2 regions of the Dickeya parazeae Ech586 genome follow, and region 1 is predicted to be linked to the other one. Evidence: predicted binding sites of a transcription regulator. Region 1 holds the regulator's gene; the other holds the start of a gene.
The links. Region 1 encodes LexA, which represses DNA repair genes until DNA is damaged. Its sites were predicted from a motif close to TNCTGTATGTACATACAGNA; they were not measured.
Positions count from the first base shown of each region.

Region 2: a site for LexA is predicted at 1,877-1,896, ahead of uvrB (excinuclease ABC subunit UvrB). Genes of this name have one in related genera too.

Region 1 covers NC_013592.1:604,758-609,145, forward strand. The annotation lists gene plsB (glycerol-3-phosphate 1-O-acyltransferase PlsB) at 1-783, opposite strand, end outside; gene DD586_RS02740 (diacylglycerol kinase) at 912-1,277, shown strand; gene lexA (transcriptional repressor LexA) at 1,387-1,998, shown strand; gene zur (zinc uptake transcriptional repressor Zur) at 2,222-2,731, opposite strand; gene DD586_RS02755 (pirin family protein) at 2,867-3,574, opposite strand; gene DD586_RS02760 (LysR family transcriptional regulator) at 3,684-4,388, shown strand, end outside.
Region 2 covers NC_013592.1:2,787,283-2,791,670, reverse strand. The annotation lists gene bioC (malonyl-ACP O-methyltransferase BioC) at 1-618, shown strand, start outside; gene bioD (dethiobiotin synthase) at 611-1,291, shown strand; gene uvrB (excinuclease ABC subunit UvrB) at 2,025-4,037, shown strand; gene DD586_RS12240 (VOC family protein) at 4,110-4,388, shown strand, end outside.

The DNA of each region.
Region 1 (4,388 bases):
AGAGAAGTCGGCGGCAATCTCTTCCAGCAGCGTGATGGCGTTTTGCTGGGCTTTGTCATGCGAAATCTTTTTAACCCGGGCTTCATCGTCAATCGCTTTGGCGATAGCGCGGGAAGACAACAACTTATTGAACAGTTCCTGACGGACCGGCAAGCGCGGGCCGACTGCCGCCAGCCGCAGACGAGAAAAGTGCATCCGTGCTACGCGCGCCAGTTTGTGGGCGATAGTCTTATCGGTGCCGTGCTCGGTCGCCATGTAACGCAGTGATACGGGGACGGAGAAACGTACAAAGCTGTCGCGTCCCAGCCATAACACGGCGAAGAATTTTTCAATACCGTTCAACAGGCGCAGATGCGGTGTGCCTTGGCTCTGCCCTTCGCGACCGGGCGAACGACCGAACATGACGGATACCGGCACCATCTGTATATCGAGTTGCGGATTGTTACGGTGCAAATCCAGATAATCGTGGAACAGCTTTATTGACTGCTGTTTAGGCACGTAATAACGGAACAGACGCGGACCGTCATTAACGAAAACGTAGCTCGGTAAGGTTTTTCCGTCGATCTGCAGCGGTTGCAACGGATCGGGCAGGCCTTGCTCCAGACATTTCGTGCGCAGAGTCAGCAAATCCGCCTTGGAGTTGTAAGGCAGGACATAGAAAATGGGCCGCGCCGGATCCAACCGTTGTTCATTAATGGGATCCTGTGGAATGACCTTACTTTTAACCAGTAATTTTAGCGGGAAATTCAGTAGTTTATAGTAAATTATACGCCAACCTGACATAACAACCAGAAGCCTCTTGTTAGCAATTCGGGCCAAGGATACCAGAAACCAGACAGGATATCTGTGGTGATGAAACCTGTGGGGCGCGTTAAAATCATGGCCAATCACAAATTAAAGGCGGAGTACGCATGAACAAAGCAACCGGAATGACCCGCATCATCAAAGCGACGGGTTATTCGCTGCAAGGATTGAAACAGGCATGGCAGCATGAGGCGGCGTTTCGACAGGAACTACTGCTTACGCTTGCCGCGGTGATTATTGCCTGTTGGTTGCCAGTCTCCATGGTGGAACGACTGCTGTTGATCGGTGCAGTCGTGCTGATCGTACTGTTTGAGCTGGTCAATAGCGCGATTGAAGCGGTGGTGGATCGCGTCGGTACGGATTACCACGAATTGTCAGGCCGGGCCAAAGATATCGGCTCGGCGGCGGTATTCGTCGCCTGTCTGCTGGCGGCAGTCGTGTGGAGCGCGATACTGTGGAGCCGTTTTGCGTGACGCTCTGCATAATCACAGAAAAATCCGTGCAATAGCGATCTCGCGGTTCCCATAGGCACTTTCCCTGTATATACTCACAGCGAAACTGTATAAACAAACAGGGGGCGGAATGAAAGCGCTAACTACCAGACAACAGCAGGTTTATGATCTGATTCGCGATCATATTTCACAAACCGGTATGCCGCCCACCCGGGCCGAAATTGCCAGTCAGTTGGGCTTCCGCTCGCCCAATGCAGCCGAAGAACACCTCAAGGCGCTCGCGCGTAAAGGCGTCATTGAAATCGTGACGGGCGCTTCTCGCGGAATCCGCCTGTTGATGGAAGAAGAAGATCAAGGTTTGCCGCTAATTGGCCGTGTCGCCGCCGGTGAACCGCTGCTGGCTCAGCAGCATATCGAATGTCACTATCAGGTTGATCCCGCCATGTTTAAACCCAGCGCTGATTTTCTGCTGCGGGTGAGTGGGATGTCGATGAAAGACATCGGTATTCTGGATGGCGACCTGCTGGCGGTACATAAAACGCAGGATGTGCGTAACGGTCAGGTTGTTGTCGCACGTATTGAAGATGAAGTGACGGTTAAACGCTTGAAAAAGCAGGGCAATATTGTGCAGTTGCTGGCAGAAAATAAAGAGTTTTCACCGATCGTTGTCGATTTGCGTGAGCAAAACTTCTCCATTGAAGGGTTGGCGGTGGGTGTTATCCGCAATAGCGACTGGAGCTGACGCCCCTTTTCCAGTCCGCCCTTGATGGGTGATGCGCATTGCCCATACTGGTGTCCGGTGTGTCTGGATGGGCACCTTTATCTCCCGGTTTGATCTCCGGTTTGCGTCAGGGAAGGGCGATGAATTCAGAAATGAATTCAGGAGAAGCAATAGATTCAAGAGACATCAGGATAAAACAGTGTGAAGCAACGCTTCACACTCGGCACGTCGTCGTTTTCGCTGTTCAGCGTTTTTTAACAGGGATGCTGTGATCGTGATGGCAACTGTCCCGATGTTCGCAAGATTCAACCTGTTGGCATTCGCCACACAAACCATGCGCTTCCACCACGCTGTGACGCAAGGCAAAACCTGCCTGTTTGGCTAACTGGTGCAGGGTTTCTTCCACCCCTTCCGTCTGGCGTTCTGTTACTTGTCCACACCGATCGCAGATAAACAGCGCCGACGTATGGCTGTGCTCCTCGAAATGATGGCACAGCACATAACTGTTGGTGGATTCCACCTTGTGGATAAAACCTTGTTCCAGCAGAAAATCCAGTGCGCGATAGACGGTGGGGGGTTTAGCCTGCGGCTCGGAAACACGGAGCAGATCCAGCAGATCATATGCGCTGATCGCACCAGGCTGCAGGGCCATCAAACGCAACACCTCCTGACGTTGAGGAGTCAGACGTACATTGCGTTGCTGACAAAGCCTTTCAGCCTGGGCAACAAGTTTGTCCGGATTGGTTGAATCCATAGCAGTAACCCTGAAGCGAGTGTGAAATTATCCCGGCATAGTATCATGACTGGACAAAAACGCCGAGATAGGGACATCAAGGTTACTTGGGTGGCTCCCGCATTAGGGGACTTCGTCTGGTGAGCCCGAAGTCACTTAGACTACCAGGTCTATCAGTAATGCACGTGCGGCGGTTTCTGCCCGAATGATAACGCTCTTTTCCTGCTGAACAAACGCACCGTCGCCACAACGCAATACGCTCGGTATCGGTGCACTATTCCCATTAATATGCAGAGTGCCGTAAATCGACTGCAGATAAGCCCGGTTGCCGTTCAGTGTCAGGTGATGTTGTTCACCGGCGGCTAGATTTACATGGTGAATCCAGACCTGCTGACGCAGATGGAGGGCGTTAGCCGATTCATCCGGCGATGCAATTAATTGATAAGGCTGTTGCTCTTCCACCCGCAACCGTTGCAGACACTGGTTCTCCCGTGTCGGACACGCGTCCAGCCACAGTTGTAGCCGGGTCAGCGGCGTCTCACTGCCAGTATTGTGCTCGCTGTAGCTGATATTGGGTTGCGTGGCGAGCAACAAGGCTTCGCCAGCTTTGGCCCGGGTATGGTTGCCGTTGCTATCGCGATATTCTGCTTCACCCTGCAAGATGATATTCAGGATATCCACGCGAGGATAGGAACGTGGCTGAAAGGAGGCGCCGGGGGCCAGTACTTCCTGATTGAGTACCCGCAGCGAGGCAAAGCCCAGCAGATCAGGATCAAAGTAATGACCGAAAGAAAAGGTATAGCGCGCCTGCAACCAGCCATAGTCAGCCTGGCCGCATTGTTCTGCTGCTCTGCTAATGATCATGGTATTCGACCCTGAGAATTATTGATAAGGCGATAGTAATTGTCTGGACGATGGATTGTTAGCCAGTTAATCTGGTCGGTACGTTCAAAAATCCTGAATGAGTGAGTAAATGGCAAAGGAACGGGCACTAACACTGGAAGCCTTGAGAGTCATGGATGCTATCGATCGCCGGGGAAGTTTTGCCGCCGCGGCCGATGAGCTGGGGCGTGTACCTTCTGCCCTGAGTTATACCATGCAGAAACTGGAAGATGAGCTGGATGTCGTATTGTTCGACCGTTCCGGGCATCGCACGAAATTCACCAATGTCGGGCGAATGTTGCTGGAGCGTGGGCGCATCTTGCTGGAAGCTGCCGACAAGTTGACGACGGATGCCGAAGCGCTGGCACGTGGATGGGAAACCCATCTGACCATTGTGATGGAAGCGCTGGTGCCGACCGAGCGGTTTTTCCCTTTGCTGGATAAGCTGTCGCTTAAGGCCAATACCCAGGTGTCATTATTGACGGAGGTACTGGCAGGAGCATGGGAGCGGCTTGAGCAAGGACGGGCGGATATTGTTATCGCGCCGGACATGCACTTTCGTTCGTCTTCGGAAATCAACACCCGCAAGCTTTATTCAATGAAGAGCGTGTATGTGGCAAGCCCGGACCACCCGATTCACGATGAGCCTGAGCCGTTGTCGGAAGTGACGCGGGTTAAATATCGCGGTATTGCGATTGCCGATACTGCCCGCGAGCGCCCTGTGCTGACGGTGCAACTGCTGGATAAGCAGCCGCGTCTGACCGTGAGTTCGATGGATGACAAACGACGGGCGTTG
Region 2 (4,388 bases), 2.2 Mb from region 1:
CTGGATGCCGGTTGTGGTACTGGCTATTTCAGTGCGCGCTGGCAGGCGAGCGGAAAACGGGTGACGGCGCTGGACCTGTCCGTGGATATGCTGGCGATGGCGCGTCAGCGTCAGGCGGCGACACACTACCTTCAGGGGGATATCGAGCACTTGCCGCTGGCGGATGGCAGCGTGGATATCAGTTTTAGCAATATGGCGATGCAATGGTGTGATGACTTTGCCGCTGGTCTGGCCGAGCTTTATCGGGTCACCCGGCCCGGCGGGGTGATTGCCTTTTGTACGCTGGCTCAGGGGACGCTGGCCGAGCTGGATGACGCCTGGCAGCGACTGGATGGTTCCCGGCGTATTAATCGATTCTTGTCGCTGGAAGCCATTGTTTCAGCCTGTCGTCGTTACCACGCCGATATCTCGCCAGCCCCCGCGACATGCTATTTCCCCGACGTACTGGACCTGATGCGCTCCGTCAAAGGCGTAGGGGCGACCTGGCTGCGGGAAGGGCGGGAGCCGCGCGGCTTGAGCCGTCGGCAACTGACCGCGTTGGCTGCGCATTATAGCCGTCATCCACAAGGCTATCCGCTCACCTATCAACGCATTTTTGGAGTGATTCACCGTGACTGAGCGCTGGTTTGTCACCGGAACCGATACCGAAGTGGGGAAAACCGTTGCCAGTGTGGCACTGTTGCAGGCTGCCCGTCGTGCCGGATACCGTACCGCAGGTTATAAGCCAGTGGCGTCCGGGTGTGAACTAACTCCACACGGCATCCGCAATAGCGATGCCTTGCAGCTACAGGCCAACAGCACGCTGGCACTGCCCTATGAAGCGGTTAATCCGTTGGCGTTTATGGAGCCGACGTCGCCCCATATCGTCAGTGCAGAGGAAAATCGACCGATTGCCTTTTCTACCCTCAGCGACGGCCTGCGCCACCTTGAGCGTCAGGCGAACTGGGTCTTGGTAGAGGGCGCTGGCGGCTGGTTTACGCCGCTTGCCGGGCGGCAAACCTTTGCCGACTGGGTGCAGGCAGAATCGCTACCGGTGATTTTGGTCGTCGGCGTCAAACTGGGGTGCATCAATCACGCCATGCTCACCGCGCAGGCAGTACAGCACGCCGGTGTCAGGCTGGCGGGGTGGATTGCCAATGCCGTGCAGCCGCCAGGGCGTTATCACGGGGCCTATTTGCAGACGTTGCAGGATAACCTTCCGGCTCCCCTGTTAGGCGAAATCCCGTATTTATCCGAGCCGTTTCAGCAGGATATTGGCGATTACTTAAACATCACTTTACTAAGAGGTTAACGAAGTTAGGTGAATGTTGCATGAGTCGTGGTTTTATCCCTGTTTCTAATTGAAATTGATAGAAAAAACCATCTTGAAAACTGCTGTCCGCACCATTGGGCCAGCAGTTTTTCTTTTTGCTAAGTCTGTGTCATTTAGCACTTTTTTTTATAATAAGCGGCACGTCAAACACGGAAATTTTGTTTAAAAGTCGTTTGCCGGTCTCTAACGGACCAAGGTAACGAAAGACGCCAATACAGGAGGCGCGGGCGCTTGTGGGAGTTATCCACTATTTCTGTGGATAACTGTGTGTATTAGGGTTAGAAAAAACGCGCCAGCCAAGAGCTGGCGCGGGTTGCACCGGGTTTGGTGCTAAACTCCGCTTTTTTATGAAGTACTTTAAAATCAGTAAATTAATTAAAATCAAGTCACTTTTATGTCAGAGCGGCAGAGCTGAATAAATTACCGGCACTGGTCGTAGCAGATAATTTGAGAAACAGTATTTCTGGGGATAAATGCGAGATTTTTTGCTGGATAGCAACATCACTCTGTGCTAGTCAACGAGGGCACGTGCTGGTGTGTGGTCAATGGTTAAGAATTACTTGATGCTGTTTTTATATCCAGTAATATGAGGCTGGCAAATCTGGCTGGGGGTTTTCATACTAGACGTATCCCTTTCCTGTCGATGATGCGGGTCATGCCGACTCGTCTCTGATGCGTGATTCCAACCGTTTTTTATCCGGGTGTCTTGTTCATGAGTAAAGCGTTCAAACTGCATTCTGCCTTTAAGCCCGCAGGCGACCAACCTGAAGCGATACGTCGTCTGAAAGAGGGGCTGGAAGACGGCCTGGCGCATCAGACGTTGCTGGGGGTAACGGGTTCCGGCAAGACGTTTACCATCGCTAACGTGATTGCGGACCTCAACCGGCCGACCATGGTGCTGGCGCCGAATAAAACCCTGGCCGCGCAGTTGTATGGCGAAATGAAGGAGTTTTTTCCGGACAACGCGGTGGAGTATTTCGTGTCCTACTACGATTACTACCAGCCTGAAGCCTACGTGCCGAGCTCCGATACCTTTATCGAGAAGGACGCCTCGGTTAACGAACATATCGAGCAGATGCGGTTGTCTGCGACTAAGGCCTTGCTGGAGCGGCGTGACGTGGTGGTGGTGGCGTCGGTATCGGCCATTTACGGTCTGGGCGATCCGGACCTCTACCTGAAGATGATGTTGCACCTGACGCAAGGCATGCTGATTGATCAGCGCGCTATTTTGCGTCGGCTGGCGGAGTTGCAATATTCCCGTAACGATCAGGCCTTTAGCCGTGGCACCTTCCGGGTTCGCGGTGAGGTCATCGATATTTTTCCGGCGGAATCCGATGAGATAGCGCTGCGGGTCGAGTTGTTTGACGAAGAAGTGGAGCGGCTGTCGCTGTTTGACCCGCTCACCGGCCACATCGTGCAAACCGTACCGCGTTACACCATTTACCCGAAAACCCACTATGTGACGCCACGCGAACGCATTTTGCAGGCGATGGAAGAGATCAAGGTCGAACTGGCAGAACGCCGTCAGGTGTTGCTGGCCAACAATAAACTGTTGGAAGAGCAGCGGCTGGCGCAGCGCACCACCTTCGATTTGGAAATGATGAATGAGCTGGGGTATTGCTCCGGCATTGAAAACTACTCCCGCTTTCTGTCTGGACGCGGCCCCGGCGAACCGCCGCCAACCTTGTTTGATTACCTGCCCGCCGATGGGCTGCTGGTGATTGACGAATCCCACGTGACTATCCCGCAACTGGGGGGCATGTATCGTGGTGACCGGGCGCGTAAAGAAACGCTGGTGGAATACGGGTTTCGCTTACCCTCGGCGCTGGATAACCGGCCGATGAAGTTTGAGGAATTCGAAGCGCTGGCACCGCAGACCATTTATGTCTCAGCGACGCCGGGTAATTACGAACTGGAAAAATCTGGCGGCGAGATAATCGATCAGGTGGTGCGGCCGACCGGCCTGCTGGACCCGGTGCTGGAAGTGCGCCCGGTCACCACGCAGGTGGACGATTTACTGTCGGAAATCCGCAAGCGGGCGGTCATTAACGAGCGAGTGCTGGTCACCACCCTGACTAAACGTATGGCGGAGGACCTGACCGAGTATCTGGAAGAGCACGGCGAGCGGGTACGCTACCTGCACTCGGATATCGATACCGTGGAGCGGGTAGAAATCATCCGTGATTTGCGACTGGGCGAATTCGACGTGTTGGTGGGGATCAACCTGCTGCGTGAAGGGCTGGACATGCCGGAAGTGTCGCTGGTGGCGATTCTGGACGCCGACAAAGAAGGCTTCCTGCGCTCGGAGCGGTCGCTGATTCAGACCATTGGCCGTGCGGCACGTAACCTTAACGGCAAGGCGATTTTGTACGCCGACAGGATTACGCCGTCGATGGAGCGCGCCATCAATGAAACCCAACGCCGCCGTGAGAAACAGCAGGCCTACAATGAGCAGCATGGCATTGTGCCGCAGGGGCTGAACAAGAAGATTGGCGACATTTTGCAGATTGGTCAGTCTGTTAACGGCAAGGGCAAAGGTCGCGGCAAGAAAGCGGCGGAACCGGCGGCCCGGTATCAGCAACTGTCGCCGAAAGCGTTGGATCAGAAAATCCGTGAGCTGGAAAGCCAGATGCTGACCCATGCACAGAATCTGGAGTTTGAAGAGGCCGCCCGTCTGCGCGACGAAATCCATGCGCTGCGCGAACAGTTTATTGCGGCATCCTGACTGCGTTGGTGCTGTTGGCATGCGTTGCCAGCGGCGTGACGCGATACTGCTGAATACAAGAGTGATAGCGTGATGAAAAATACGATCCCCGATGTGCCGCTTTCTGGTGTCGATGTCCTGTTCGTCGCTGGCTTTGGGCCAATAACGGTGTCGGTGCCGACCAGTCAGACGTTCTATCAGACCTTGTTGAATCTGCCGATAAAACCGATGGAAGGTAATGACGCCTACCTGACCTGCGATACGTTGGACGGTGTGAAGCACTTTGCATTATGGCCGCTGGCACAGGCGAGCCAGTCCTGCTTTGGTACCGACAGCTGGCCGTCAACCTATCCGATTCCGCAAGGCTGGATG